2 regions of the Streptomyces roseirectus genome follow, and region 1 is predicted to be linked to the other one. Evidence: riboswitches for the same ligand, from Rfam matches in the RefSeq annotation. Region 1 holds a riboswitch; the other holds the start of a gene.
The links. A riboswitch is a leader RNA that binds a small molecule or an ion and turns the genes downstream of it on or off. The one in region 1 is predicted to bind S-adenosylmethionine.
Positions count from the first base shown of each region.

Region 2: linked by a shared signal. The riboswitch ahead of thrC (threonine synthase) and the one ahead of IAG44_RS29470 (aminotransferase class V-fold PLP-dependent enzyme) in region 1 are both predicted to bind S-adenosylmethionine.

Region 1 covers NZ_CP060828.1:6,858,988-6,874,333, reverse strand. The annotation lists gene IAG44_RS29480 (rhomboid family intramembrane serine protease) at 79-786, shown strand; gene IAG44_RS29475 (Lrp/AsnC family transcriptional regulator) at 783-1,064, shown strand; gene IAG44_RS29470 (aminotransferase class V-fold PLP-dependent enzyme) at 1,071-2,414, opposite strand; SAM riboswitch class IV at 2,455-2,571, opposite strand; gene trpD (anthranilate phosphoribosyltransferase) at 2,773-3,837, opposite strand; gene qcrB (cytochrome bc1 complex cytochrome b subunit) at 3,971-5,614, opposite strand; gene qcrA (cytochrome bc1 complex Rieske iron-sulfur subunit) at 5,611-6,669, opposite strand; gene qcrC (cytochrome bc1 complex diheme cytochrome c subunit) at 6,666-7,478, opposite strand; gene ctaE (aa3-type cytochrome oxidase subunit III) at 7,560-8,180, opposite strand; gene IAG44_RS29440 (response regulator transcription factor) at 8,348-8,749, shown strand; gene IAG44_RS29435 (L,D-transpeptidase) at 8,785-10,041, opposite strand; gene IAG44_RS29430 (cytochrome c oxidase subunit 4) at 10,193-10,591, opposite strand; gene ctaD (aa3-type cytochrome oxidase subunit I) at 10,588-12,318, opposite strand; gene ctaC (aa3-type cytochrome oxidase subunit II) at 12,315-13,274, opposite strand; gene IAG44_RS29415 (cysteine desulfurase/sulfurtransferase TusA family protein) at 13,545-14,861, shown strand; gene IAG44_RS29410 (carbohydrate kinase family protein) at 14,956-15,346, opposite strand, start outside.
Region 2 covers NZ_CP060828.1:5,344,695-5,360,040, reverse strand. The annotation lists gene IAG44_RS22770 (SGNH/GDSL hydrolase family protein) at 1-799, shown strand, start outside; gene IAG44_RS22765 (hypothetical protein) at 842-1,468, opposite strand; partial or broken gene IAG44_RS22760 (hypothetical protein) at 1,840-2,639, shown strand; gene IAG44_RS22755 (Uma2 family endonuclease) at 2,636-3,121, shown strand; gene IAG44_RS22750 (RNA polymerase sigma factor) at 3,154-3,732, shown strand; gene IAG44_RS22745 (hypothetical protein) at 3,729-4,226, shown strand; gene groL (chaperonin GroEL) at 4,307-5,929, opposite strand; gene IAG44_RS22735 (cold-shock protein) at 6,398-6,601, opposite strand; gene IAG44_RS22730 (MoaD/ThiS family protein) at 7,042-7,317, opposite strand; gene thrC (threonine synthase) at 7,314-8,633, opposite strand; SAM riboswitch class I at 8,651-8,798, opposite strand; gene IAG44_RS22720 (glucosyl-3-phosphoglycerate synthase) at 8,964-9,908, shown strand; gene IAG44_RS22715 (alpha,alpha-trehalose-phosphate synthase (UDP-forming)) at 10,282-11,655, shown strand; gene otsB (trehalose-phosphatase) at 11,631-12,437, opposite strand; gene IAG44_RS22705 (DUF3263 domain-containing protein) at 12,864-13,097, opposite strand; gene IAG44_RS22700 (extracellular solute-binding protein) at 13,119-14,387, opposite strand; gene IAG44_RS22695 (ROK family protein) at 14,485-15,346, shown strand, end outside.

The sequences.
Region 1 (15,346 bases):
CGGGGACTCGCCGCCCGCCTGTCCACGACGGCGAGGCGATATCGGCCGCTTCGTTCGGTTACGCCATGCTCTGTAGCCATGATCGAGAAGTGGCGCCCGGCCGCGCCGGTGACCTACGGGCTGATCGCGCTGTGCTGCGCGGTCTTCGTCCTCGGCCCGGCGTCGGGCCTCAGCCCCGCGTACGGCTCCGGCGAGGCGCTGCGCGCCGCTCAGACGGCGTACTTCCACCGCTGGGGCGTCGTCCCCGTCGAGCTCTTCGAGGGCTCGGCGCGGGCCGCGCTCACGCCGCTGACCGCGCTGTTCGTGCACGGCGGGTGGGTCCATCTGCTCGGCAACATGCTCTTCCTCCACGTCTTCGGCGCGATGACCGAGGAACGCATGGGCCGCGTCGAGTTCACGCTCTTCCACCTCGGCTGCGGCTGCCTCGCCCTCCTGGGGTACGCCGCCGCCAACGCCACCTCCGCGCAGTCCCTCGTGGGGGCGTCCGGCGCGATCTCGGCCGTCCTCGGGGCCTTCCTCTACCTCTTCCCCCGCGCCCGTGTCACCAGTCTCCTGCCGTTCCTCTTCTTCCTCCCCCTGCGTTTCCCCGCCTGGCTGGTCCTGCCGTTCTGGGCCGCCCTCCAGTGGATCGCAGCCGGCCGCGCCTCCGCAGGGCCCGGTGTCGCCTACCTCGCGCATGTCGTCGGATTCACGCTCGGGTTCCTGTACGCGTGGGCGCGATTCACCCGTACGACTACAGTTGGGGCCGCCGCTTCACCCGTCGCCGAGGGAGAGAACCAGCCGTGATCACCGCGATCGTCCTGATCAAGACCAGCGTGGACCGGATTCCGGAGATCGCCGAGGAGATCGCCTCCCTGGAGAGCGTCAGCGAGGTCTTCTCCGTCACGGGGACGTACGACCTGGTCGCGATGGTCCGGGTGCGCGAGCACGAGGACCTGGCCGACGTCATCCCCGGCCGGATCAGCAAGATCCCCGGCGTCGAGGCGACGGACACGCACGTCGCGTTCCGGACGTACTCGCAGCACGACCTGGAGGCCGCGTTCGCGATCGGCCTCGACTCCTAGGCCGTCTCAAGAGACCGGCACGCAGCGGCCGTTCTCCGTCCGGTACGTCAACTTCGCGCCCTGCGTGACCAGTTCACGCACGGCCGTGACGAACCGCTCGACGTGCTCGTCCGGGGTGCCCGCGCCGAAGCTCACCCGGATCGCGTTCAGGGACGTCGCCTCGCCGCACTCCCCCGCCGCCGGCGCGGTGGCGCCCAGCAGGTGGTGGACCAGCGGGTGGGCGCAGAACAGGCCGTCCCGCACGCCGATGCCGTACTCGGCGGACAGGGCGGCGGCGAAGTGGGAGCTGTTCCAGCCGTCGACGACGAAGGACAGGACGCCGACGCGCGGGGCGTCGTCGCCGAACAGGGACAGGACGCGGACCTCGGGGACGTCCGCCAGGCCCGCGCGGACCTTGTCGATCAGGTGCCGCTCACGGGCCACCAGCGTGTCGAAGCCGGCCTCCGTCAGCGCCTTGCACGCCGAGGCGATCGCGTAGGCGCCGATCACGTTCGGGGAACCGGCCTCGTGCCGCGCCGCGTTCTCGTGCCACTCGACCTCGACGGAGCCGTCCGCCGCGCGGCTCACCTTCCGGCTCGCGCCGCCGCCCGCGAGGTACGGCTGGGCGGCGTGCAGCCAGTCCGTGCGGCCCGCGAGGACGCCCGCGCCGAACGGGGCGTACAGCTTGTGGCCGGAGAAGGCGACCCAGTCGACGTCCAGGTCCCGCACGGACACCGGGTGGTGGGGGGCGAGCTGGGCGGCGTCCAGGACGATGCGGGCGCCGTGCGCGTGGGCCGTCGCCGCGAGGTCGCGGACCGGCCACAGCTCGCCGGTGACGTTGGAGGCGCCGGTCACGCAGACCAGGGCGGGGGCGGTGGTGTCGCGGGACTCCAGGGCGCGGGCCAGGGTGGCGACCGCGTCCGCCGGGGTGCGGGGGGCGTCCAAGTAAGTGACGTCCGTGTGCTGCCACGGGAGCAGGGAGGCGTGGTGCTCCGTCTCGAACACGTACACCTGGCAGCCGGCGGGGACCGCGCGGGCCAGCAGGTTCAGGGAGTCCGTCGTCGAGCGGGTGAAGATCAGCTCGTCGTCCGCGCGGCAGTCCAGGAACTCCGCGACCGTCCCTCGGGCGGCTTCGAAGAGGTCCGTGGAGAGCTGGGAGAGGTAGCCGGCGCCGCGGTGGACGCTGCCGTAGTACGGGGCGTACGCGGCGACGTCGTCCCAGACCCGCTTCAGCGCCGGGGCGCTCGCGGCGTAGTCGAGGGCCGCGTAGGTGATCTCGCCGCCGGTGACCAGGGGGACGGTGACGTCCGCGCCCAGGACGTCCAAGGGGGCGTGCGCGACCTCGGTGCGGGCGAGCGTGGTGACGGACATATGGGGCCTCCTCGACGACCAGGACCCCCGGTCTCAGGAGGGTCCGCGCTTGCCGAGGGCCTTGCTGCCCACGGCCTGGTCTTCACCCGGGGCACCCCGCCACGGACGGAGGGTTGCCGGACAGTCGGCCGGGGCCTCATGACTGTCACTCATGACCTGGTTCAGAAAGTAGATGAGGTGATCGCGGGGGCGCAAGTTCTGTCCGGATCGCGGGATGCCTAATAGCTCGGGGAGAGCTGTGGCGGGTGCGGGTGCGGGTGCGTTGTGGCTGGTCGCGCAGTTCCCCGCGCCCCTGGAGGGTGGCGGCTTCGCCGCCTACCCTCCAGCACCGCCTGCCCCCCTCGGCAGCATCCCGCCCCTACTTGTTCGTCGCCCTCACCCAGCGTTCCAGCGTCTCCCTCGCCGAGCCCGAGTCGATCGACTCCGCCGCCTGGGCCATGCCGTCCCGCAGTTGTTCGGCCAGCGTGCCCGTGCCCGGGTTCAGGGCTACCAGGGCCGCCGCCGAGTTCAGGAGGACCGCGTCGCGGATCGGGCCCTGTTCGCCGGTGAGGAGGCGGCGGGCTACCTCGGCGTTGTAGGAGGGGTCGCCGCCGCGCAGGGCCTCGACGGGGACGAGGTCGATGCCCACGTCGCGCGGGTCGAAGCGTTCCTCCGTCACCTTGCCGTCGCCGACGATCCAGACCCTGGACGTCGCCGTCGTCGTCAGCTCGTCGAGGCCGTCGTCGCCCCGGAAGACCAGGGAGGAGTTGCCCCGGTCCGCGAGGACGCCCGCGATCATGGGGGCCATGCGGGGGTCGGCCACCCCGACCGCCTGGGACGTGACACGGGCCGGGTTGGTGAGGGGGCCCAGCGCGTTGAAGACCGTGCGGATGCCCAACTGCCCGCGCGCGGCGGCCACATGACGCAGCGCCGGATGGAACTTGACGGCGAAGCAGAAGGTGATGCCCGCCTCCTCCGCGACCTCGGCGACCCGCCTGGGCGTCAGTTCGAGGTTGACGCCCAGCTTCTCCAGGACGTCCGAGGCGCCCGAGGACGAGGACGCCGCCCGGTTGCCGTGCTTGACGACCTTCGCGCCGGTGCCGGCGACGACGAGCGCCGACATGGTGGAGATGTTGACCGTCCTGGCGCCGTCCCCGCCTGTGCCGACGATGTCGACCGTGCGGCCGGACACCTCGATCGTGTTGGCGTGCTCGTACATCGCGCGGACGACGCCGGTGATCTCCTCGACCGTCTCGCCCTTGGCTCGCAGCGCCACCACGAACCCGGCGATCTGCGCGTCCGTCGCCTCGCCGCGCATGATCCGGTCCATCGCCCAGGCGGTCGCGTCGGCGCTCTGGTCGTGCCCGGACAGCAGGGCGTTCAGCACCTGCGGCCAGGAACGGCCCGCCGCGGTGTCGCCTCCAGCGGGGGTCACAGCGCTCATACGGCCGCTCCAGGTCTTGGTGTGGTGGTACAGAAAAGTTCCACCCAACCTTATCCAGCCCGCGCACATGCCGAAGGACCCCGTCCGGGAATCGGACGGGGTCCTTCTGTGGCGACTTACCTACGGGATGGGATCAGTGGTGGCCGTGGCCGCTCGTGATCTCCTTGTACTCCTCGACGGTCGGCTTGGCGATCTGCCCGTCCTCGCCGTAGAACGACTCGCTGAGCTTGGCGCGGAGCTTCTCGGAGCCCTTCACCTTGCGCTCGACACCGTTCTCGTCGACGGACGCGCCGATCGCGACCGGCTCGTACTGCTCGTGCGAGGTCAGCGTGTGCAGCTGCTCCTGGCTCAGCGGCTCGTGGATCTCGATGAACTCACCGTGCGGCAGGCGCTTGATGGTGCCGGTCTCGCGGCCGTGCAGCACCTTGTCCTTGTCGCGGCGCTGGAGGCCGAGGCAGATCCGCTTGGTGACGATGAACGCGAGGACCGGGCCGACGAAGAGGCCGATCCGGACGAACCAGGTGACCGCGTTGATCGACAGGTGGAAGTGGGTGGCCCACAGGTCGTTGCCACCGCCGACCAGACCGATCATGTACATCGTGATCCAGGCGACGCCGAACGCGGTGCGCGTCGGGGCGTTGCGCGGGCGGTCCAGGATGTGGTGCTCGCGCTTGTCGCCGGTGACCCAGGACTCCAGGAACGGCCAGACGGCGATGATGCCGAGCGCCACCGGGAAGATCACGATCGGGATGAAGACGCCCAGGACCAGGGTGTGGCCCCAGAAGTCGATCTCCCAGCCGGGCATGGCGCGCACGAAGCCCTCGGCGAAGCCCATGTACCAGTCGGGCTGGGCGCCGGTCGACACCTGGTCCGGACGGTAGGGGCCGAGCACCCAGATCGGGTTGATCTGCGCGACCGCGGCGATGACCGCGATGACACCGAAGACGAGGAAGAAGAACCCGCCCGCCTTCGCCATGTAGACCGGCAGCAGCGGCATGCCGACGACGTTCTTCTCGGTCCGGCCGGGACCCGCGTACTGCGTGTGCTTGTGGTAGAAGACCAGGATCAGGTGCGCCACCATCAGGCCGAGCATGATGCCCGGCAGCAGCAGGATGTGGACCGAGTAGAAGCGGGCCACGAAGTCGCCGCCGGGGAACTCGCCGCCGAACAGGAACATCGACAGGTAGGTGCCGACGACCGGGACGGACAGCAGCACGCCCTGCATGAAGCGGACACCGGTGCCGGAGAGCAGGTCGTCCGGGAGCGAGTAACCGGTGAAGCCGGTGAACATGCCGAGGACGAACAGCAGGAAGCCGAACAGCCAGTTGACCTCACGCGGCTTGCGGAAGGCACCCGTGAAGAAGACGCGCATCATGTGCACGAACATCGCCGCGAGGAAGATCAGCGCCGCCCAGTGGTGGATCTGCCGGATGAGCAGACCACCGCGCACCTCGAAGGAGATGTGCAGGGTCGAGCTGAACGCCTCGGACATCAGCTGTCCCTGGAGCGGGACGTAGGCGCCGTGGTACTCCACCTCGTTCATCGACGGGTGGAAGAACAGCGTCAGATAGACACCCGTCAGGATGATGATGATGAAGCTGTACATGCAGATCTCGCCCAGCATGAACGACCAGTGGTCGGGGAAGATCTTGCGCATGTTGGCCTTGGCGAGGGAGTAGATCCCCAGCCGGCCGTCGGCCCAGTCGGCGATGCGCTCGCCGGCCGGTGCCTTGCCGCGTTCGTCGCGGGCCTCGGTGGTTTCCGTCGTGGTACTCATCCGCGCTCCCAGAAGGCAGGACCGACGGGCTCATCGAAGTCGCCGAGCGCCTCAAGGTAGCCCTCGTCGTTCACGCCGATGCGCAGCTGCGGCAGGGCGTGGCCGGCGGGGCCGAAGATGACCCGGGCGCCGTCGGAGAGGTCGAAGGTGGACTGGTGACAGGGGCACAGCACGTGGTGCGTCTGCTGCTCGTACAGCGAGATCGGGCAGCCGACGTGGGTGCAGATCTTCGAGTAGGCGACGATGCCGTCGTGCGACCACTCGAGTTCGCGCTTGTCCTTGATGTTCTCCGGCTGGATCCGGACGATCATCAGGGCGGCCTTGGCGATCTCCGTCTGGAACTCGTGGTCGTGCTCCTCCAGGCCCTCGGGCTTGGCGAAGGTCAGCGAACCCACGGCGACGTCCTCGGGACGCAGCGGCTCGTTGGTGTTCATGTTGACGAGCAGCTTGCCCTTGCGCCACATCGTGTGGCGGAGCTTGGTGCCGGGCAGCGGGCCGAGGTCGCGCAGCAGCATGACGCCGGAGAGCGGGAACAGGGCCAGCGCGCCGAACATCGTGTTGCGGATCAGCTTGCGGCGGCCGAGCGCGGACTCCTTGGCGCCCTGCTTGAAGTCGGCGAGGACCTTCGCCTTGACCTCGGGGGCCGCCTCGATCGGGTGGCGCTCGTCGGCGATCTCGACGTCGGACATCAGGGTGCGGGACCAGTGGACCGCGCCCGCGCCGATGCAGAACAGGGCGAGGCCGAGGGTGAGGCCCAGCGCGAAGTTCAGCGCGTTGAGGTGGCCGATCGGGAAGACGTAGACGGCCTTGTCGTGCGGGATCGCCACGTACGAGACGATGAAGGCGACGGTCGCCAGCATCGAGACCGTGAACAGCATCGCGACCGTGCGCTCGGACCGCTTGGCGGCCCGCTCGTCGATGTCCTGGATGCGGTGCTCGTGGGGCGGGAGCCCCGGGTCGGCGAACGGGTTGCGCTCGTCCGCGCGGTTCACGTCGCCGTGCGCGTGGTCCTGCTCTGCCGGCAGGTTCTCTTCTGGAATGTCTTGGCTACTCATGACTTCTTGGCCTTTGCGGTCCGAGCGGCGACCCAGACGGCGACCGCGATGAGCGCTCCGAGGCCGAAGATCCAGGCGAACAGGCCCTCGCTGACCGGGCCGAGGCCGCCGAGCTCAAGTCCACCGGGGTTCTCGGTCTCGTCACCGTTGACCGCGTGCAGGTACGCGATGATGTCCTTCTTGTTCTGCGGCGAGAGCGTCCCGTCACCGAAGGACGGCATGTTCTGCGGGCCGGTCTGCATGGCCTCGTAGATGTGCTTCGGGTCCACGCCCTCCAGCGTCGGGGCGAACTTGCCCTTGGTGAGGGCACCGCCCTTGCCGGTGAAGTTGTGGCACTGGGCGCAGTTGGTGCGGAACAGCTCGCCGCCCTTGGCGATGTCGGCACCGTCCGGGCCGTACTCGGCCTTCGTCGGGACGGTCGGGCCGGCGCCCAGGGAGGAGATGTACGCGGCGAGCTGGTCGATCTGCGCCTGCGTGTAGATGACCTTCTTCCGGGGCACCTGGGCGCCCTGGGAGGTCGCGGCCGGCATGCGGCCGGTGCCGACCTGGAAGTCGACGGCCGCGGCGCCCACGCCGACGAGGCTCGGACCGTCGGAGGAGCCCTTGCCGCCAGTGCCGTGGCAGCTGGCGCAGCCCACCGCGTAGAGCTTCTTCCCCTCCTCGATGGTCAGGGACTGGGCGGTTTCATCAGCCTTCGCCTTCTCCGCGGGCGCGAACGCGGAGTAGAGCGTCCCCGAGCCCAACAGCGCAAGGAGTAGGACGACGAGCGCCGCCATGGGATGGCGTCGTCGTGCGGAGAGCTTTTTCACGGATTACTCCGGTGTCAGGATCTTCTGCGTCGATGCTTCTGGGATGTGCGTTGCGATAACGCGGGCGGGATCGGGCCCCGGCTACTTGATCATGTAGATCGTCGCGAAGAGGCCGATCCAGACGACATCGACGAAGTGCCAGTAGTAGGACACGACGATCGCGGCGGTCGCCTGTTCGTGCGTGAACCTCTTTGCCGCGTAGGTACGGCCGAGGACGAAGAGGAAGGCGATCAGACCGCCCGTCACGTGCAGCCCGTGGAAGCCGGTGGTCAGGTAGAACACCGAGCCGTAGGGGTCGGAGGAGAGCGAAAGGCCCTCGTGCTTCACGAGCTCGGTGTACTCGTAGATCTGGCCGCCGATGAAGATCGCGCCCATCACGAACGTGATGATGAACCAGCCCCGGAGCTTCTTCACGTCACCGCGTTCGGCGGCGAAGACGCCGAGCTGGCAGGTGAGGGAGGAGAGCACCAGGATCGTGGTGTTGGTCGCCGAGAACGGGAAGTTCAGGGACGCCGCCATCTCCTTCCAGTGATCCGGTCCGGTCACCGATCGGAGGGTGAAGTACATCGCGAAGAGGGCCGCGAAGAACATCAGCTCGGATGCCAACCAGATGATGGTTCCGACGCTGGTGAGGTTCGGTCGGTTGACCGACGGGTGCGCGTGCCCGGTTTCTGCTGTCGTTGCTGTCGCCACGACCGACATTATGTCGGTCGCTTATCCCGCCCTCACTCCGGGGGGTGCCGTTCGGAGTGTCACTGCCCGCCGAACCGGTGTTGACGTGGTGTTCGGGGCGGTGCCCCGGGGAGTAGCATCCCGGCGGACGGGCCTTTTCCGTACGACGCCAATGTCGCCGAAGTCACGGAGGAACGATGCAGCCGACAGTCACGGTGCTGGTCTACAGCGACGACTCGGGTACGCGGGAGCAGGTGAGGCTCGCGACCGGGCGCAGGCCCGCGCCTGACGTCCCGTCGGTGGACTTCCTCGAATGCGCGACGCCGGCGGCGGTCGTCCGCGAGCTGGACAAGGGCGGCATCGACGCCGTCGTCCTCGACGGGGAGGCCGTCCCCATGGGCGGCATGGGGCTGTGCCGTCAGCTGAAGGACGAAGTCTTCGGCTGTCCCCCGGTGTTGATCCTCATGGGCCGCCCCCAGGACGCCTGGCTGGCCACCTGGAGCCGCGCGGACGCCGCTGTGACGCTCCCGGTGGAGCCGGTGGAGTTCGCGGGCGCCCTGGCGTCCCTGCTGCGCCAGGGGCGGCTCCAGAGCGCCTGAGGGGCGCCTGAGACCAACTGGGCCTGCCTGGGTACCTACACAGCCTCCGGAGTCAGCCGCTGCTCGGCTCCGGGGGCTTCCTGTTTCGTCGTCAACGCGCTGCCCTCCTTCCACTTCTTCCAGGGGACGTTCCAGTCGCCGAAGCCGTTGCCGAAGGGCTCCATGTCGTCGCCGTAGCTGTTGACGACCTTGACGACGTCGCCCCGGCGGACGTTCTCGAAGAACCAGGCGGCGTTGCCGGTGCTCATGCCGGTGCAGCCGTGGGAGACGTTGGCGGAGCCCTGGGAGGCGACGGACCAGGGGGCGGCGTGGACGTACTCGCCGCTCCAGGTGACGCGGGTGGCCCAGTAGACGGGGAGGTCGTACGCCTCGGAGGAGCCGGCGGAGATGCCCACCGTGGTGCCGCGCATCCGGACGTAGTACTCCTTGCCGAGGACGACCTTGACGCCGTTGCGGGTCTCGAAGCCCGGTTTGCCGGTGGTGACGGGGATGGAGTTGATCTCCTCGCCGTTCTTGTAGACGGTCATCCAGTGGGACGAGGCGTCGGTGACCGCGACGACCTTGTCGCCGATCCTCAGGTCGAGGTCCTTGGCGGGGGCGCCCCAGAGGCGGTCGCCGATCTTGATGCCGTCCAGGGTCGAGCGGACCCGGATCCGGGCGTGCGCGGGCCAGTACTCCTGCGGGCGGTAGTGCAGTTCCTTGTCGTCGACCCAGTGCCAGGCGCCGGGGACGGCGGGCGTGGACTCGACCTTCAGGCCCCGTTCGACGACGGCCCGCTGGGCGGGGTCCTTGACCGGCCGGCTCAGCTCGGCGGTGACGGGCTGGCCCACGCCGTAGGTGCCCGCGTCCGGTCCGAAGGTGACGTCGAGGCGCTTCTTGGAGACCGGCGCGCCCGTGTCGAAGGTGAACACGCGCCGGCCGGGGGCCCCGTCGTCGTCCTCGGTGCTCACCCGGACCGTGTAGTGGGCGTTCGCGGCCAGTGGCTCGGTGGAGTGCCAGCGGCGGCCGTCCGCGGCGAGTTCGCCCGCCACGAAGCGTCCTGCGGCGTCCACGGCGGTGACGTCCGTGAGCGGCCCCTCGGAGTCCTTGACGGTGATCTCCAGCGGCTTGTCCGGGTCCGCCTTGCGCCCGCCGTCGGGGAACCCGGCGAACACGACCTGGTCGCTCGCGTCGTACGGCCGGGCGGCGAGCGGGTGGCCGCCCGAGCCGCAGGCGGTGGCGCCCGCGGCCAGCGCGCTCACCAGCAGCGTGCAGCGGACGATGGGGCGGGGCGCGCGGTTCGGGTGGCTCATGGCTTCACGCTAGGAACCCCGCCCCGCCCCGGCGCGGTGGGTCACTCGGACGAGGGACACGGCGTCCGGCGAACGGGGACGCCGTTACGGCGAACGCGTGAGGCCGGACGCTCCTGGCGGAGTGTCCGGCCTCGACCGCGTGCGGTGGGTGTTACTGGGTGCGGTTCTCACCGCGGTAGTACTCGAAGACCCAGCCCCACAGACCGAGCAGGATCAGCGGCGCCGAGAAGTACAGCAGCCACCAGCCGACCGCGACGCCCAGGAAGGCGAGGGCGCCACCGGCGGCCAGGGCCAGCGGCTGCCAGCTGTGCGGGCTGAAGAAGCCCAGCTCGCCGGCGTCGTCGGCGACGTCCGCCTCCTTGTTGTCCTGCGCGCCCGTGTCGACCCGCCGGGCGGTGAAGCCCAGGTAGAAGCCGACCATGATGCACAGGCCGAAGGACAGGAACAGCGCCGTCGTACCGGCCGGCTCCTTCGACCAGACGCCATAGACGATCGCCATGGCGAGGACGAAGACGCTCAGCCAGATGAACATCTTGCCTTGGACCTTCACTTGCCGGCCTCCTTGCCGCCCGCGATGGCACCGGCGTGCGCGTGCTCAAGCTGCTGCTGTTCCAGCGCGACGATCTCCGGGTGGTGCAGGTCGAACGCCGGGGATTCGCTGCGGATCCGCGGCAGGGTGAGGAAGTTGTGCCGCGGCGGCGGGCAGGAGGTCGCCCACTCCAGCGAACGGCCGTAGCCCCACGGGTCGTCGACCTCGATCTTCTTGCCGTACTTGGCGGTCTTCCAGACGTTGTAGAGGAACGGCAGGATCGACAGACCGAGGACGAACGAGCTGATCGTGGAGATCGTGTTGAGCGCGGTGAAGCCGTCGGCCGCGAGGTAGTCCGCGTACCGGCGCGGCATGCCCTCGGCGCCCAGCCAGTGCTGGACGAGGAACGTGCCGTGGAAGCCGATGAACAGCGTCCAGAAGGTGACCTTGCCCAGGCGCTCGTCGAGCATCTTGCCCGTCATCTTCGGCCACCAGAAGTGGAACCCGGCGAACATCGCGAAGACGACCGTGCCGAAGACGACGTAGTGGAAGTGGGCCACCACGAAGTACGAGTCGGAGACGTGGAAGTCCATCGGCGGCGAGGCGAGGATGACACCGGTCAGACCACCGAAGGTGAAGGTGATCAGGAAGCCGGTGGCCCACAGCATCGGTGTCTCGAAGGACAGCGAGCCCTTCCACATCGTGCCGATCCAGTTGAAGAACTTCACACCGGTCGGGACGGCGATGAGGAACGTCATGAACGAGAAGAACGGCAGCAGCACCCCGCCGGTGACGTACATGTGGTGCGCCCACACCGTCACGGAGAGACCGGCGATGCCGATCGTCGCGCCGACCAGGCCCATGTAGCCGAACATCGGCTTGCGGGCGAAGACCGGGATGATCTCGGAGATGATGCCGAAGAACGGCAACGCGATGATGTACACCTCTGGATGGCCGAAGAACCAGAAGAGGTGTTGCCATAGCAGGGCCCCGCCATTGGCGGCGTCGAAGACATGGGCACCGAACTTGCGGTCCGCCTCCAGGGCGAACAGCGCGGCGGCCAGCACCGGGAAGGCCAGCAGCACCAGAACGGCCGTCAGCAGCACGTTCCACACGAAGATCGGCATGCGGAACATGGTCATGCCCGGCGCGCGCATGCAGATGATCGTGGTGATGAAGTTGACCGAGCCGAGGATCGTGCCGAAGCCGGAGAAGGCCAGACCCATGATCCACATGTCGGCGCCGATGCCCGGCGAGCGGACGGCGTCCGACAGCGGGCTGTAGGCGAACCAGCCGAAGTCGGCCGCGCCCTGCGGGGTGAGGAAGCCGCCGACGGCGATGAGCGAGCCGAACAGGTAGAGCCAGTAGGCGAACATGTTCAGTCGCGGGAAGGCGACGTCGGGAGCGCCGATCTGGAGCGGCATGATCCAGTTCGCGAAGCCCGCGAACAGCGGCGTCGCGAACATCAGCAGCATGATCGTGCCGTGCATCGTGAACGCCTGGTTGAACTGCTCATTGGACATGAGCTGCAGGCCCGGACGGGCCAGTTCGGCGCGCATCAGCAGCGCCATGACGCCGCCGATGCAGAAGAACGCGAACGACGTGACGAGGTACAGCGTCCCGATCGTCTTGTGGTCGGTGGTGGTGAGCCACTTGACCACGACGTTGCCGGGCTGCTTGCGCCGGACCGGCAGCTCGTTCTCGTACGAGTCGGCCTCGGCACCCTGGGGTTCGTTGAGGATGCTCACAGGTTGTTCGTCTCCCGGTTCTTCTCGTGGGCGGTCTGCTCGATGCCCGCGGGAACGTAACCGGTCTGCCCCTTCTCTACGAGTTCCTTGAGGTGCTGCTCGTAGCGCTCAGGAGAGACGACCTTCACGTTGAACAGCATCCGGGAGTGGTCGACGCCGCAGAGCTCGGCGCACTTGCCCAGGAAGGTGCCCTCCTTGTTGGGGGTCACCTGGAAGGCGTTGGTGTGGCCCGGGACGACGTCCATCTTCATCAGGAACGGCACCACCCAGAAGGAGTGGATGACGTCACGGGAGGTCAGGACGAAGCGGACCGTCTTGCCCTTCGGGAGCCAGAGGGTCGGGCCCGGGTTGTTGGTCTGCGGGTTGCGCTCACCGGGGACACCGCAGGTGTAGACACCGCCCGCGTTCGCCGGGAAGTCCTTCTTGAACCTGTCCGGGATCGCGTCCAGGTTCTCGTCGGTCTTCGCGTCGCCGGTCGAACCGTCGACGTTCTCGATGTAGTTGAAGCACCAGCTCCACTGGAACCCGACGACGTTGACCGTGACGTCCGGCTTCTTCTCCAGGCTGAGCAGCTTCGTCTCGTCGCGGGCCGTGAAGTAGAAGAGGACCGAGACGATGACGATCGGCACGACCGTGTAGAGCGCCTCGATCGGCATGTTGTACCGGGTCTGTGCAGGTACCTCGATCTTGGTGCGGCTGCGCCGGTGGAAGAAAGCACTCCACAAGATCAGAGCCCACACCAGCACGCCGGTAGCCAGCGCGGCAGCCCAGGAGCCCTGCCACAGGGAGAGGATCCGCGGAGCCTCTTCCGTGGTCGGGGTGGGCATACCAAGGCGGGGGAAGTCCTTGGATGTGCAACCGGTGGCGGTCGCCAGGACCAGGCCCGCGGTCAATGCCTGGAGCAGCTTCCGCCGCATCGGGCGCCGCGGCGAGCGGTCGGAGCCGTTGGGACTCACGTAGCGCCTTCCCGAGAGTCTCGCCCGCGCGGGTTGGCTGCGGCCTGCCTCCGTCGGTGGTCGGTCGCCGCCCTGCGTCGGGCAGGGGTTTGGATGTTTATGCGGACCAAACCCTAGCCGACGCCCATCCGGGGGTCGCGGGGAGGGTGCCTAGTAGCTCGGGGGGTTCGCTGGTTTGGCGGGTGCGGGTCGGTTTGGGGCGATCGCGCCCCGCGGCGGAGCCGCTAATTGGATACAGCCCCGTGCCCCTGGCGGAGTTAGCGTTGCCGGATGTCATATTTCGACGCTGCTTCCGCTTCGCCACTCCATCCGGTAGCCCGGCAGGCCCTGTTGGCCTCTTTGGATGAGGGGTGGGCGGATCCTGGGAAGTTGTACCGGGAGGGGCGTCGGGCCCGGGTGCTTCTCGATGCCGCTCGGGAAGCCGCCGCCGACGCCATCGGGTGCCGGCCGGACGAGGTGCGGTTCACGTCCTCCGGGACTCGGGCCGTTCAGGTGGGCATGGGTGGGGTGTTGGTGGGGCGGCGGCGCGTCGGGAGTCACCTGATCGTGTCAGCGGTCGAGCACTCTTCCGTGCTCCATATGGCCGAGGGGTGGGGCGGGGAGGTGACGTCCGTGCCGGTGGGGCGGGAGGGGGGTGTGGCCGTCTCGGCGTACGCGGAGGCGTTGCGTGCGGATACCGCGCTGGCCTGTCTGCAGTCGGCCAATCATGAGGTGGGGACGGTGCAGCCGGTGGAGGAGGTGGCTGAGGTGTGCCGGGCCGCCGGGGTGCCGTTGCTGGTGGACGCGGCTCAGTCGTTGGGGTGGGGGAAGGTGGACGGGGCGTGGTCCGTGTTGACGGGGAGTGCGCGGAAGTGGGGCGGGCCCGCCGGGGTCGGGGTGCTCGCCGTGCGGAAGGGGGTGCGGTTCGCGCCCCGGGAGGACGAGGAGTTCGGGAATCTGCCGGCGATCGTCGCGGCGGCGGCCTCGCTGCGGGCCGTGCAGGCGGAGGCCGCCGTCGAGGCCGCGCGGGTGCGGGAGTTGACGGGGCGGATCCGGGAGCGGGTCGCCGTCTCCGTGCCGGACGTGGAGGTCGTCGGGGATCCGGAGCGGCGGGTGCCGGGGATCGTCACGTTCTCCTGTCTCTACGTCGACGGCGAGACGCTGCTGCACGAGCTGGACCGCGCGGGGTTCGCCGTCTCCTCCGGCTCCTCCTGCACCAGCGACACACTGACGCCCAGCCATGTCCTCAAGGCGATGGGCGTCCTCAGCGAGGGCAACGTCCGCGTGTCCCTGCCGAGGGACGTGGAAGCGGCGGAGGTGGACCGCTTCCTGGAGGTGCTGCCGGGAGTCGTCGCGGGCGTGCGCGAGAAGCTGGGCGGCGAGGTGACACCACCTCAGGGCACGACCGTCGACTCACTAGGGAAGCGGTGCCCGATCCCGGTCATCGAACTGGCGAAGGCCATCAAGAACGTGCCCGTAGGGGCTGTAGTGACAGTGCTGGCCGACGATGAGGCAGCGCGGTTGGACATCCCGGCGTGGTGCGAAATGACGGGCCACGAGTATGTGGGAGCAGAAGGAACGGCTTATTCAATCCGCCGGACCAGGTGAGGTTCTTCAGGGGCGCGGGGCTGTGTCTGATCTGCGGCTACCGCCGCGTGGGCGCGACCAGCCACAGCCCACCCGCACCCGACAACGAACCCACTCAGCTCAAATGGGCCCGCACCTCAGCAGCCGCGTCATCCCCGTACGCCTTGGCGAACCGCTCCAGGAAGTGCCCCCGCCGCAGCGTGTACTCCTGAGTCCCCACGGTCTCGATGACGAGCGTCGCGAGCATGCACCCGATCTGAGCGGCACGCTCGAGCGAGACCCCCCAGGCCAGTCCCGACAGGAACCCGGCGCGGAAGGCGTCACCGACACCGGTCGGCTCGGCCCTGCGCTCCTCCTCGGGCACGCCGACCTCGATGACGGCCTCACCCTGCCGCTCGATACGGACGCCGCGCGCGCCGAGGGTGGTGACCCGGCACCCGACCTTGGAAAGGATCTCCGCGTCGGAGAGCCCGGTCTTGGACTCGATGAGCCCCTTCTCGTACTCG
Region 2 (15,346 bases), 1.5 Mb from region 1:
GGAGTTCCCGCCCGGCAAGGCCGTCCACCTGACCAACGTCAGCTGCGGCAACGCCACCATCAAGAACATCGGCGAGACCAAGCAGACGCCGATCAGCCCCGTGCAGCCGCCCGAGGGCGGGTGGGCCGAGGTCGACACGCAGGTCAAGCGGGCCAACCTCGACGCCGACACCGACGTCGTCACCATCGGCGTCGGCGGGAACAGCCTGCCGTTCGGGGACATCCTCGCCAAGTGCGTCGAGGAGGGGGCCCGCAACGGGTCCTGCCGCGAGTACTACACCAACCCCCCGGAGGGGGAGGAGAGCATCCAGGACAAGCTCGCCCGGGTCCAGGGCGAGTACATCGAGATGCTGGCGCAGGTGCACACCGCCGCCCCCAACGCCAAGATCATCACCGTCGGTTACCCGGCCGTCCTGCCGGAGGACGGCAGCGAGTGCAACCGCCTCCTCCCCACCGAACTCGGCCTGACCACCCACGCCGACGTCGACTGGCTCCGCGAGGACGTCCTCAAGAGGCTCAACCAGACGATCCAGACCGTCACGGACTTCTTCGGTGACCGCTACGTCGACGTCTACTCCTCCAGCGTCGGCCACGACGCCTGCCAGCCCGCCGACGAGAAGTGGGTCGAGGGGATCTGCGGGGACGCCGCCGAGTACTGGCCCGCGTCGCTGCCCGCCGCGAAGCTGCACTGCGGCCTCATCGGCAAGCGCGTGACGCTGGTCCACCCGAACGGGGACGGGTACGCCAACACCGCCAACCACGTCGAGCGCGCCATCCGGATCGCGTTGCTCGAACGCTGACGCTTGAGCCTCGGGGGGCCGGGAACACCCCGGCCCCCTCCGTCAGTGCGTCAGGTCCACCGTCGCCCGGCAGTGCGGGTCCTCCCCCGGCGCTTCCCACAACTCCCGCTCCCGCGACCGGGAGAACACCTCCGCGATCACGGCCGGTCCCGCCTGCGCGAGCCGCACGTCGCAGGCGATCACCCCCTGATCGTCCTGATGACGTACGTACAACCGCATCCGCGCCTCGCCCAGATACAGAAAGCCGACGAGCAGCGACTCGGCGCTCTCCCGCTCCTCGTACCCCGGCGCCGGACAGCTCAGCGCGGTCAGCAGCGTGTGCGCTCGGTCCTCCAGCCGTTCCTTGCCGGACGGCACGTCTCCGGAGAGCCGGATCAGCGGGGCGCCGAGGACGTCGTCCACCTGGCTGGAGGAGTAGATCCGCACCCCGCCCGCCTCGTGCCGGACCCAGCTGACGACCTCCCACGGGCCCAGCGTCTCGTCCTGCCGGAAGAGCGGCATCTCGTAGACGGCGTGCAGACCACCGGCGACCGTCTTCCGCCCACCGACCGCGACACGCACCACCGCCGTGCCGTCGGGCCCCGGCAGAACGCCACGGACCCTTGCCTTCCTCACGATCGGCGCCTGCGTGTAACGGATCAGCAGCCCCGTCACCTCGGCCTGCGCCACGGCCACTTCCCACGGCGTCGTCGCGGGCGTCTCCCTGTTCAGTACGTGAACCTGACGTTTGAGCTTCGAGGGTTGAGCTGTCTTTTTTTGAATGGGTGGCGGGTCTCAACCCGCCCTCCCACCCCGCCAGTTGACTTTTCGCGTTCAGGTTGCGACGGAACGTCAGTTGGCTCTACGGTGCTCCCATCGCTGCGGAAACGCGCAGAAACAGCGGCGGTTGTCACACTTAACAAGCTCCGGAACGCTTCGACCCCCGTCAGATGCTCACAACATCTGCGGGGGTCTGACCACCGGAGCTGCCCATTCCTAGCACGAAGGGCTCTCCCATGGCTGAGGCCAACTGTAGTACCCCCGTCCTGCCCGCGCACCCCATGGCCAAGCCGGGTTACGGGAAGCGGACCGCTCCTGGCCAACGCCGGGGCGAGGGCGTGGATTTCGGGCATCTGCATCCCCGTGATGCCGCCATCGCCGCGTACATCGACCGGCTTCCCGACGGGGCGGACATGTCCGTCAAGACGCTGGCCAAGACGACGCCGTACGGGCAGTGCGCGCTGCGGACCTCGCTCAACCGGATCCAGATCGCCGGGCACTTGAGGCGGGGACGGGAGCGGGTCGTCTCCGAGTGCGGGACCGAGCACTGGGTCACTCGGACGTGGTTCAGCCGGGCCGCGCGGGGGGACGAGTGGTGGGCCGCGTTCACGCGGGGGGGGATGTGCCGGGTGAGGAGCCCTCGCCGCCCACCCGTTCCCGCGCCGTCATCCTCCTCGCCGCGCTGGGCCGTGCCACGCCCTCGCTGTCCCTCTCCGCCGCCGAGTGCGCCCGTCTCGCTCCGCTGGTGGACGAGTGGTTCGCCCGCGGCGCCGGAGAGGAAACCATCCGCACCACCCTCACCGCCGGCCTCCCCTCCCCCATCCACTCCCCCGCCGCCCTCCTCCAACGCCGCCTCACCGACAAACTCCCACCGATTCCGGTCACACCGGTCGCTCCCCTGCGGATGCTGGAGTGCTCGGAGTGTGGGGCGCCGGGGGCACCTGAGGCGTTGCCCGGGGGCATGTGCCGGGCGTGCGGGGACGTGCCTCCGACGCCCGCAGGATCCCCGCACGCCCACAAGATCCACGCCCGCGCGAACGCGATCCGCAAGGCGATGGCGTCGCATCGGGCAAAGGCATGAACAAGGGCGAGCTGGAGATCAGGGCCTTCGGGGACGGCACGCACGCCTGCCTCCGCATGTGGCTGCCGCGCCGGTTCCTGGCCCTGTGCCCCGGTCACGACCTCTGCCCCGGGGTCGGCCTCAGGACAGAGGCCGACGGCGAGGGGCGTTACGTCCCGGACGGGGTCCTCGCACCGTCCGGGCACTTCGCCGGGCAGGGCGACTGGGCCGACCCCAGCGGCGTACTGCTGGCCCTGGAGATCACCTCTCGCGACCACCACACCAACCAACGCGCCCGCCTCGACAAGCCGTTCGGGTACGCGGAGGCCGGAATTCCCGTCTACCTCCTCGTCGACCGGAACAGCGCCTCGTCCACCGTGCACAGCGAACCCCTCAACGGCCGTTACCAGCAGGTCCGTTCCGTTCCCTGGGAAGCAGGCATCCGGGTTCCTCTCGGCTCCGGAGCAGGAGTTGTAACGCTCCCGCCCCTCCCCGCCAACTAACAGACGTACCGCCCGACTTGAAGGAGGCGCCTGTGGGTGGGACGGGAACGAGACGGGGTGGGCTCAGTGATCCGGAGGTGTTGGAGGGGTTCTATCGGCGGCATGTGGGGGCTGTGACCCGGTTCGTGGCTCGGCGGGTTGATGATCCGCACACCGTGGCGGATCTGGTGGCCGAGGTGTTTCTGGCCGTGCTGGATTCGGGGCATACGTATCGGGCTCGGTTGGGGAGTGAGACCGCCTGGCTGTATGGGATCGCTCGGAATGTCGTCTCGTCCGAGTACCGGCGCGTCGCCCGGGAGGCCGAGCGGGTGCGGCGGGTGTCGGGGCGGCGGCTGCTGGACGCGGACGACATCGCGCGGCTGGAGGACCAGTTGGACGCGGAGAGGCCGGGGCGGCGGGCGCTGGAAGTGCTCGCCGGGCTGCCCGAGGGGGAGCGGGCCGTCATGGAGTTGGTCGCCGTCGATCAGCTGAGCGTCGGGGAGGCCGCCGCCGCGTTGGGGATACGGCAGGTCACGGCGCGGGTGCGGCTGCACCGGGCGCGCAAGACGCTGCGCGGGGACGACATCGTCGTGGAACAGGCCGAAGTGCGGACCGTGGGAGGTGGGGCATGAGCTTCGAGGAGAGGTTGCTCGACGAGCTGAAGAGGGACGCCGTCCTGCGGGACGTCGCTCGTGTGCCGGTCCGGCGTCGGGTGGTGCGGCGGGGGCTGCTCGCGGGGGCGGTCTGCGCGGCCGTCGCCGTGGGATGGGCGGTGCTGCCGACGTCGTCCGACTCCGCCGCGTACGCCGTCGAGAAGAACTCGGACGGCAGTGTGACGCTGTCCGTGAAGGAGGCGGGGGGAGAGGAGGTCGCGCTGCGGCTGGTGTCCGTGCCGGAGGAGATCAGGCGGGGCGGGATGGCCGTCGACGTCGCGAGCGGGACGTGCGCGGACGATCCCGGGGATCCGATGCCGGAGTGGGTCGAGAACACGACCGGGCCCGACAAGGCCGTCCGGAAGTACCTGGCGTGGAAGGTGACGCTGAAGAGCGAGGGCGTCGCGCCGTATGTCGTCTGGGTGCGGGAGGACGACGGGAAGTTCGTGCCCTGCGTGCCCGACAAAAGCTGAACGCCCGAGGGCGGCACCCCAGTTGGGGTACCGCCCTCTGCGTTGTCCTGCCGATCTTCCGCTCTTGCGCGAGCAGAGGATCAGAAGTCCATGTCACCGCCCGGCATGCCGCCACCGGCGGGCGCGGCGGCCTTCTCCGGCTTGTCGGCGATGACGGCCTCGGTGGTGAGGAAGAGCGCGGCGATGGAGGCCGCGTTCTGCAGCGCGGAGCGCGTCACCTTCGCCGGGTCGATGATGCCCTCGGCGACGAGGTCGACGTACTCGCCCGTCGCGGCGTTCAGGCCGTGACCCGGGGTCAGGTTGCGGACCTTCTCCACCACGACGCCGCCCTCAAGACCGGCGTTGACGGCGATCTGCTTCAGCGGGGCCTCGAGGGCGAGCTTGACGGCCGCGGCGCCCGTGGCCTCGTCACCCTCCAGCTCCAGCTTCTCGAAGACCTGGGAAGCCTGCAGCAGGGCCACGCCACCACCGGCGACGATGCCCTCCTCGACGGCGGCCTTCGCGTTGCGGACGGCGTCCTCGATGCGGTGCTTGCGCTCCTTGAGCTCGACCTCGGTCGCGGCACCGGCCTTGATGACGGCCACGCCGCCCGCGAGCTTCGCCAGGCGCTCCTGGAGCTTCTCGCGGTCGTAGTCCGAGTCGGAGTTCTCGATCTCGGCGCGGATCTGGTTGACCCGGCCCGCGACCTGCTCCGAGGAGCCGGCGCCGTCGACGATCGTCGTCTCGTCCTTGGTGATGACCACCTTGCGGGCCTTGCCCAGCAGGTCGAGGGTGGTGTTCTCCAGCTTGAGGCCGACCTCCTCGGAGATCACCTCGCCGCCGGTGAGGATCGCGATGTCGTTCAGCATCGCCTTGCGGCGGTCGCCGAAGCCGGGGGCCTTGACGGCGACGGACTTGAACGTGCCGCGGATCTTGTTGACGACCAGGGTCGACAGGGCCTCGCCCTCGACGTCCTCGGCGATGATCAGCAGCGGCTTGCCCGACTGCATGACCTTCTCCAGGAGCGGGAGCAGGTCCTTGACGGAGCCGATCTTGGAGTTCGCGATCAGGATGTACGGGTCGTCCAGGGACGCCTCCATACGCTCCATGTCGGTCGCGAAGTACGCGGAGATGTAGCCCTTGTCGAAGCGCATACCCTCCGTGAGCTCCAGCTCCAGACCGAAGGTCTGGGACTCCTCGACGGTGATGACGCCTTCCTTGCCGACCTTGTCCATCGCCTCGGCGATCAGCTCGCCGATCTGCGTGTCGGCGGCGGAGATGGAGGCCGTGGAGGCGATCTGCTCCTTGGTCTCGACGTCCTTCGCCTGCTCCAGGAGGGCGCCGGAGACGGCCTCGACGGCCTTCTCGATGCCGCGCTTCAGGGCCATCGGGTTGGCACCCGCGGCGACGTTGCGAAGGCCCTCGCGGACCAGGGCCTGGGCCAGGACCGTCGCGGTCGTCGTGCCGTCACCGGCGACGTCGTCCGTCTTCTTCGCGACTTCCTTGACCAGCTCGGCGCCGATCTTCTCGTACGGGTCCTCCAGCTCGATCTCCTTGGCGATGGAGACACCATCGTTGGTGATCGTGGGGGCGCCCCACTTCTTCTCAAGGACGACGTTGCGGCCCTTGGGGCCGAGGGTGACCTTGACGGCGTCGGCGAGCTGGTTCATACCGCGCTCAAGGCCGCGCCGCGCCTCCTCGTCGAACGCGATGATCTTGGCCATGTGAAGTGGTCCCTCCAGGACTGGGGGTGAGTACCGCAGTGGACCGCGCCCGCGCCCGCGACGGACGGTTCCTGGCTCAGCGGTTCCTTGCCCCGCCCTCGCCGTGAACCTCACCGACTCGGTCCTTCGTTGTCACTCTCACTCGGAGAGTGCTAACGCCAATGATTAGCACTCGACCCCTGAGAGTGCAAGGCCGTATGGGTGGGATCAGGTCCTGGAGGGGGGTGGGGCGCGGATCGTGGGGGTGCCTGGGGTTCGTCGGCGGGTGCGGGTGCGTCGTGGCCGTTCGCGCAGTTCCCCGCGCCCCTGAAGGACTACGGGTGCGGCGCCGTTGTGGCTGGTCGCGCCCTGCGGCGGAGCCGCTGATCGGTACAGCCCCGCGTCCCTAACAGACTTCGGGTGCGGCGGCGGCACATGCCAAAAGACCCGCACCCTGGACAGATGCGGGTCTCCTGGTGGAATGTTCGTTCAGGCGGTGACGCGGACCATATCGGCCTGTGGGCCTTTCTGGCCCTGTGAGATCTCGAACTCGACGCGCTGGCCCTCTTCGAGGGTGCGGTAGCCGTCCATCTGAATGGCGCTGTAGTGGACGAATACGTCCGCACCACCGTCGACCGCGATGAAGCCGTACCCCTTCTCCGCGTTGAACCACTTGACGGTGCCCTGAGCCATGCCTAACTCCCCTATTACTGGCCCTTGCGCAGATCCACACTTCGTGGATCCGGGTCAGACCTCACCCCCCAGTCGATTGGGGGCGTGCGCCGGAACGCGTCGACCGCGGCTGAATGTATCTGTCCAACTGCCGTCTGCAACAGGTCAATCGGACGAGAATTCTGGACGCACACGATCCGGAATGTGGCGAGAATTCACCAGAATTCAGGGCAAGTCGGGCCGGACAAATGCCGTAAATGCCACGCAAGAGGCGCACACTTTGGCTACTTCTTGTCGGGTGTAAGGCAGAAATCAAGGGCCGCCGACAGGAGAAGCGGAAGCGGGTTCCCCAACCCTACCGCGTTCAATCACACAGAATTGCCCCCTCCGCTTCCGAGCGGAGGGGGCAATTCGATGAACAGTGGGTAATTTACCTTACTGAGGGTTACTGGAGGTAAGGCTCAGCCGCCCGCGACCGCCGGGATGATCGAGACGCCCGCGCCGTCCGGGGTCGCCGTGTCGAGCCCCTGCTCGAACCGCACGTCGTCGTCGTTGACGTACACGTTGACGAACCGCCGCAGCTTCCCCTGGTCGTCCAGGACCCGCGCCGAGATCCCCGTGTGGTTCTTCTCCAGGTCCGCGATGACCTCCCCGAGGGTCCCGCCCTCGGCGCTCACCTCGGCCTGCCCGCCCGTGTAGGTGCGGAGGATGGTCGGGATACGAACAGTGACGCTCATGCGAGGCCAGCCTCTCGGAAGGAGTCCAGGGTCGGACGGATGGTCGCGGTGAGGCCGGTGCCGGCCACCGCGTCGAGCGTCTTGAGGCCGTCACCGGTGTTCAGCACGACCGTCGTCAGGGACGGATCCAGCACCCCGGCCTCGATCAGCTTGCGCGTGACCCCGACGGTCACCCCGCCCGCCGTCTCCGCGAAGATCCCCTCCGTCCGCGCGAGCAGCTTGATCGCGTCGACGATCTGCTCGTCGGTCACGTCCTCCACCGCACCCCCGGTCCGCCGCGCGATGTCGAGCACGTACGGCCCGTCCGCGGGGTTCCCGATGGCCAGCGACTTGGCGATGGTGTCCGGCTTCTGCGGCCGTACGACGTCGTGCCCCGCCTTGTACGCGACGGACACCGGGCTGCACCCCTCCGCCTGCGCCCCGAAGATCTTGTACGGCTTGTCCGCGACGAGCCCCAGCTTGATCAGCTCCTGGAGCCCCTTGTCGATCTTCGTGAGCTGCGATCCGGAGGCGATCGGGACGACGATCTGGTCGGGCAGCTCCCAGCCCAGCTGCTCGCAGATCTCGTACGCCAGCGTCTTGGACCCCTCGGCGTAGTACGGCCGCAGGTTGACGTTGACGAAGCCCCAGCCCTCCCCCGCCGCGTCGCCGATCAGCTCGGAGCAGAAGCGGTTGACGTCGTCGTAGTTGCCCTCGATGCCGACCAGCTCGCCCCCGTACACGGCGGCCATGACGACCTTGCCCTGCTCCAGGTCGTGCGGGATGAACACGCACGAGCGCAGGCCCGCGCGGGCGGCGGCGGCGCCGACGGCACCGGCGAGGTTGCCGGTCGAGGAGCAGGAGAGGGTGGTGAACCCGAACGCGCGCGCCGCCTCCAGCGCCTGGGCGACGACGCGGTCCTTGAAGGAGTGGGTGGGGTTGCCGGAGTCGTCCTTGATGAACAGCTTGCCCGGGGAGACGCCGAGGGCGGCCGCGAGGTTGTCCGCCTTGACGAGTTTCGTCCAGCCGGGGTTGATGTTCGGCTTCTCGGCGACGTCGGCCGGGACGGGGAGGAGGGGGGCGTAGCGCCAGATGTTCGCGGGGCCGGACTCGATGCGGGCGCGCAGTTCCTCGGTGTCGTACGAGGTGAAGTCGTACGCGATCTCCAGGGGGCCGAAGCACTCCTCGCAGGCGAAGGAGGGGCCGAGGGGGACGCGGTGGCCGCACTCGCGGCAGCTCAGCGCTTGGGCGGGACCGAGGTCGACGGGGGTGTCAGCGGCGTTCTCGGCGGCGTTGTCAGCGGTGTCGTTGCTGGTCGCGATGGTCTGCACAGCCATGGAGGCGAGGCCCTTTCTCCTCATCTTCCTCACGACGCATCTCGCCGTGAGACGGATTTGGCACCTTCCCTAGCCGGGAGCCTCGCGGCGTGATCACGCACGAGACCGGCTGGAGGGTTGCCGGGGCTTCATCGGGCCGTATCCCTCTGCCCCTCTGGATGAGCGGTATGAAGTTATGAACGCGGTGGTCGGCGGGAGACCCTCGACATGCGATGGTCACCAGCGTTGTTCAAGACTGTAACCGAAGGCCACGACAGTTGAGATAGTCGTCCGAACCGCGAGATGGATCACACTGGGCAGTGTGACCGTGACAGTGAGGAGCCGCTGACTGTGCTGGAAGAAGTCGAGCGCTGGCTGGCCACCCGCTCCTGGTCGGTGACCGATCGCCCCCTGCACCGGATCATGGCCGCGAAACGGGCCTCGGGGCGGACCGTCTCCGTGGTCCTGCCGGCGCTGAACGAGGAGGCGACCGTCGGTGACATCGTCGCCGTCATCCGGCACGACCTGATGCGTCAGGTGCCGCTCGTCGACGAGCTGGTCGTCGTCGACTCCGGGTCCACGGACCGGACGGCGGCGGTCGCCGCGTCCGCCGGGGCGCGGGTCGTCCACCGGGACGCGATCCTGCCGCGCCTGCCCGCCGTCCCCGGCAAGGGCGAGGTGCTGTGGCGGTCCCTCCTCGTCACCTCCGGCGACATCGTCTGCTTCGTCGACGCCGACCTGCGCGACTTCTCCTCCGACTTCGTCTCCGGGATCGTCGGGCCGCTGCTGACCGATCCGGACGTCGATCTCGTCAAGGGCATGTACGACCGGCCCCTCGCGGGGGCCGCCGGGCAGGGGGGCCGGGTCACCGAGCTGATGGCGCGGCCCCTGCTGAACATGCACTGGCCCCAACTCGCCGGGTTCGTGCAGCCGTTGGGCGGTGAGTACGCGGCCCGGCGCAGTCTCCTCGAACAACTGCCGTTCCCCGTCGGGTACGGCGTCGAACTCGGCATGCTCGTCGACGCCCTCCACCTCGTCGGCCTCGACGCGCTCGCCCAGGTCGACATCGGCGTCCGCAAACACCGCCACCAGGACGGGCAGGCCCTCGGTCGCATGTCCGCCGCGATCTACCGCACCGCCCAACTCCGCCTCGCCCGAGGCCACTTGATCCGCCCTTCCCTGACCCAGTTCGAACGCGGCGACACCGGGTTCGAGGCACGTACGTACTCCGTCGACACGGAGGAGCGGCCACCGATGGTGGAGGTGGCGGAGTACGCGCGGCGGAAGGTGGCGTGATCGGCGGGTGGCGTGGGTGGCGTGGGTGGCTGGACCGCGGGCGGGTGGGGTAACCGGCTGAGCTGCGGGCGGATGGCGCCCCGCAGGAGGGGGCACGACGGCACCCCTCGGGCACACGGCCTGGCGACGCCCCACAAGAGGAGCAGCGTGTCAGCGGCCCGCACAGGCTGGCGGGCTGACGGGAGGCCGATGCCGTCACGGAACGCCGGCAGCGCTCCGCGCGGGCGGGTCAGTGTCCCGCCCACCTCCACTCCCCCTGGCCTCGTCCCCGATCCTGACCCCGGTCCCGGCCCGCCCGAGGCCGCTGTATACGACGTCTCCCGCCCCGCGACCGAACGTTTGAGCAGGGCGGTGGGTGGCTAGGTTCAGGCGTATGACGTTTGGTGCTTCGCGTGTGCTGGTTGCCTCCAACCGGGGGCCCGTCTCGTACTCGGTGGGGGAGGACGGCTCGCTGGTCGCCAAGCGGGGTGGGGGCGGTGTCGTATCGGGGCTCTCGGCGATCGACGCGGACGCGGGGGCGCTGTGGGTGTGCAGCGCGTTGTCGGACGGGGACCGGGAGGCCGTGCGGCGCGGGGTCGGTGAGCCGGGGACGCGGATGCTGGACATTCCGGCCGACGTGCACGCGGACGCGTACAACGGCATCGCGAACTCCGTGCTCTGGTTCGTTCATCACATGCTGTACCAGACGCCGTTGGAGCCCGTGTTCGACGGGGAGTTCCGGCGGCAGTGGGCGTCGTACGAGGCGTACAACCGGGCGTTCGCGGAGGCGCTGGCGGAGGGGGCGGCGGAGGGGGCCGCGGTACTCGTCCAGGATTACCACCTGTGCCTGGTCCCGGGGATGCTGCGGGCGTTGCGTCCCGACCTGAGGATCGGGCACTTCTCGCACACGCCGTGGGCTCCGCCGGACTACTTCGCGCTGCTCCCGAACGACATCCGCACGCAGCTCCTGACCAGCCTGCTCGCCGCCGACCGCCTCGGTTTCCTCACGCAGCGCTGGGCCGACGCCTTCACCGCCTGCTGTCCCGACGGCACGGGTACTACGGGTATCGGCATCCATCCCCTAGGGGCCGACGCCGACTTCCTGCGTGACCGCGCCGACCAGCCCGACGTCCGCGACCGGATCGCCTCACTCCGGGAGGAGATCGGGGACGGCCGCCTCACGATCGTCCGGGTCGACCGCACGGAGCTGTCGAAGAACATCGTCCGGGGACTCCTGGCGTACCGGCACCTGCTCGACACGCGCCCCGAGTGGCACGACCGCGTCGTCCACGTGGCCTTCGCGTATCCCTCCCGGCAGGACCTCAAGGTGTACCGGGATTACATGGACGAGGTCCAGCGCGTCGCCGACGAGATCAACTCCGTGTACGGCACGGCCACGTGGACCCCCGTACTCCTCCATCTCAAGGACGACTTCGCCCGCTCCCTCGCGGCGTACCGCCTCGCCGACGTCGCCCTCGTCAACCCCATCCGCGACGGCATGAACCTCGTCGCCAAGGAGGTCCCGGTCGTCTCCGACGACGGCTGCGCGCTGGTGCTCTCGCGGGAGGCGGGGGCGTACGGGGAGCTGCGGGACGACGCGATCACCGTCAACCCGTACGACGTCCTGGAGACCGCCGACGCCCTCCACGAAGCGCTCTCCATGCCCCGCGAGGAACGGGCCGAACGCACGAAGCGCCTCGCGGCGGCGGCCACCGCGCTCCCGCCGACCCAGTGGTTCCTGGATCAGCTCAACTCGTTGACCAGCTGATTCAGGAGTCGGACGACGCCGGCGGGGCCGTCTACGGTCAGGTCCGCGCGGGTCGTGAGGGCCGTGACCTCCTTGCTGCCGCTGCAGATGAGGAGGCCGGGGGTGCCTGTGGTCTCGCGGAGGGTCGTGACGGCGTCGAAGGCGGGGATGTCGCCCAGGTCGTCGCCCGCGTAGAGGATCGCCTCGGCTCCGGTCTCCTCGGCCAGGGTTGTCAGGGCCGCGCCCTTGTCCATGCCCGCCGGGCGGATCTCCAGGACCAGTCGGCCCGGTTCGACGATCAGGCCGTGGCGGGTGGCGAGGTCGGTGATCGGGGGGTTCAGGGCTTCCCAGAGGGCCTGTGGGTTCTTCGCGCGCCGCGTGTGTACCGCTACCGCCCTCCCCTTCTCCTCCACCCACGCGTCGGCTTCGCCCAGGACGCCGGGGAGTTCTCGGCGGACGTCGTCCAAGGCGGGGGGTGGGGGCGGGGCGGTGATCTGCCCCGTTCCCTGGTCCCAGCGTTCGGCACCGTAATGCCCCAGCACCGTCATCCCCGTGACGTCCTCGAACTCCCCGTACTTCACGGCCACTTCGGCCGGCCGGCCCGTGATCACGGCGATCCTCGCGCCGCGATCCGCCAGCACCTTCAGCGCGTCCACGGCTCCCGGGTACGGGCGTGAGTTCTCCGGGTTCTCCACGATGGGTGCGAGCGTGCCGTCGAAGTCGAAGGCGAGGAGGGAGCGGGACGGGTGCGTACGGATGGCGTCCAGGGCGGTCCGGGCTGTGGGGGTGAGGTGGGTACCCATGGAGTTGACGATAGAGGGTCGTGCGCGGGGGTGGGTGGGGCGCGATTCGTGGGAGGTGCCTGGGGTTCGTCGGCGAGCGCGGGCGCGTGGGGGCCGTTCGCGCAGTTCCCCGCGCCCCTAAAGGACTACGGGTGCGGCGCCGTCGTGGCTGGTCGCGCCCCGCGGCGGAGCCGCAGATCGGTACAGCCCCGCGCCCCTAAAAGACTGCGGGTGCGGCACCGTCATGGCTGGTCGCGCCCCGCAGCGGAGCCGCAGATCGGTACAGCCCCGCGCCCCTTACCGGCACCGCGCCTCCCAAGGCTGCGTCCGGAGAACTCCGTTTCGCTTTCCATGCCGGGTTCGGTGTCGTCTTTTCAGGGGCGCGGGGAACTGCGCGATCAGCCCCCACCGGCCTGCGGACCGGATACCTGCCGAACCCCCCACCCCCTACCGCTCCTCCCGTCGGCTCTCCCGGACCCGGCGGAGGCGGTTGATCGTCACCGGGTCTTCCGCCAGCGCACGCGTGTCGTCGAGGAGGGCGTTGAGGAGTTGGTAGTAGTGGACGGGGGACAGGCCGAGTTCTTCTCGGATGGCGCGTTCTTTGGCGCCGGGGCCGGGGAAGGGGCGGCGTTCGAGGGCGAGGATGTCGAGTTCGCGGGGGGTGAGGGGGTTGTCCGGCATGAGGGGGAGGGTAGCGGGCGGTCAGGACGCGGCGTTGTCGGCGGACATGGCGTCGGTTTCCAGCTTCCGCAGGACCGTGGCGGGGTTTCCGCCGGAGGCCACCGCTGCACCGATGCCCTGTTTGACCGTCGCCGCGACACTCGCCCAGGACGTCCGCCCCACGGGATACAGCTCGGAGAGCGGCAGCTGCGCGAGGAACGGTTCCAGCTCGCGGTCCTCGGCGGCCGTGGACATGACCTGGGACGCGGAGGAGGTCACCGGCAGCAGGTCGTACGTGCGGGAGAAGGTGAGCACGTTGTCCCGGTCGTAGACGAAGTCTAGGAAGCGGCCGATCTCGTCCCGGTGCCCGTGCCGGCGGAAGGCCGTCATCCAGTCGGCGACACCCATCGTGAGCGTCCGGGCACCCCCCTTGGACGGCATGGGGACCATCCCGTAGGAGACGCCCTTGTCGCGGGCGGCCTTCATGAGCGAGGGGTGCCCGATGAGCATGCCGACGTCGCCGGCGGCGAACGCGGAGAACGCCTGCGCCCGGTTGAGCTTGCCGGGCGCGACGGGCCCCGTCAGCCCCTTGTCGACGAGTTCGTCCTTGAGCCAGGTGAAGGTGTGGACGTTCTCGGTGGAGTCGAGGCTGTAGGTCCCGGCCGTCGAGGTGTACCCCCCGCCGCCGCTGAGCATCCACTGCATCGTCTCGGCCTGCGCCTCCTCGGGCCCGAGGGGCAGCGCGTACGGGTAGTCGACCCCGGCCCGCTTCAACTTGGCGGCGTCGGCGGCGAGTTCGTCCCAGGTGGTGGGCGCCTCGGCGATCCCGGCGGACGAGAAGAGCGCCTTGTTGTAGAAGAGGAGACGGGTGGACGCGGCGAAGGGCATCCCGTACTGCTGCCCGCGCACCTTGCCCGCGTTCGCGAGCTGGGAGACGAAGTCGGCCTGCGTGGAGATGGAGAGCAGGTCGCTGGCCTGGTAGAGGAGTCCCTTGGCGGCGTAGTCGGCGTAGGAGCCGATCTGGGCCATGTCGGGCGCGTCCCCGGCGTCGACCATCTCCTTGACCTCGCGGTCGACGTCGTTCCAGGAGTACACGCTGACCTGGACGTCGACGTCGGGGTGCTCCTTCTCGTACGCCTTGACGAGGTTCGCCCAGTACACCTTGGAGCTGTTGGCCGCGCTGTCGCCGTAGTCCGCGGCGACGAGTCTGAGGGTGACGTGATCCGAGTCGCCGCCGAGGACGCCGCACCCTCCGACCGTCACCGTCAAGCCCAACGCGGCCACAGCCCCGACCCAGCCCCTGTGTGTCACCGGTGTCCACTCCATGCAAGTTGTCCGATAGTCGGATCAAGGTCTACACCACCTGAGTGGACTAGACCTCTTCCGGGTCCTCGGCCACACTGTCACCGTGAGACATGTCATCGCCCTCGACGTGGGCGGCACCGCGATGAAGGGCGCCCTCGTCGGCGCGGACGGCGCGCTGCTGCACCGCGATCGCAGGCCCACGGCGCGCGAGCGGGGGCCCGAGGCGGTGATCGAGGGGATCCTCGGTTTCGCGGACGACCTGCGCGCGTACGGCGTCCAGCACCTCGGCGGGCCCGCGCTGGCCGCCGGTCTCGCCGTCCCCGGCATCATCGACGAACCCCACGGGGTCGCCGTCTACGCCGCGAACCTCGGCTGGCGCGACGCTCCCCTGCGGGCGCTGCTCGCGGACCGTGTCGGCGCGCCGGCCGCGCTCGGGCACGACGTCCGCACGGGCGGCCTCGCGGAAGGGCGGCTCGGCGCCGCCCGCGACACCCCCCGCTTCCTCTTCCTCGCCCTCGGCACCGGTATCGCCGGCGCGCTCGGCACCCCCGCCGGCATCGAGCCCGGCGCCCACGGCTCCGCCGGCGAGATCGGCCACGTCGTCGTCCGCCCCGACGGCCTCCCCTGCCCCTGCGGCCAACACGGCTGCCTGGAGCGGTACGCCTCGGCGGCGGCCGTCTCCGAAGCCTGGGCGCGGGTGTCCGGGGGCGGCGACGCCGCCGACTGCGCGAAGGCGGTGGACGCGGGCGACGAGCGGGCCCGGGAGGTCTGGCACCGGGCGATCACCGCGCTGGCCGACGGCCTCATGACCGCGATCACCCTCCTGGACCCCGCGACGATCGTGATCGGCGGCGGCCTCGCGGAAGCGGGCGACACCCTCTTCACCCCCCTGCGCGAGGCTGTCAGCCGGCGGGTGACGTTCCAACACCTGCCCAAGATCACCCCGGCGGCCCTGGGCGACACGG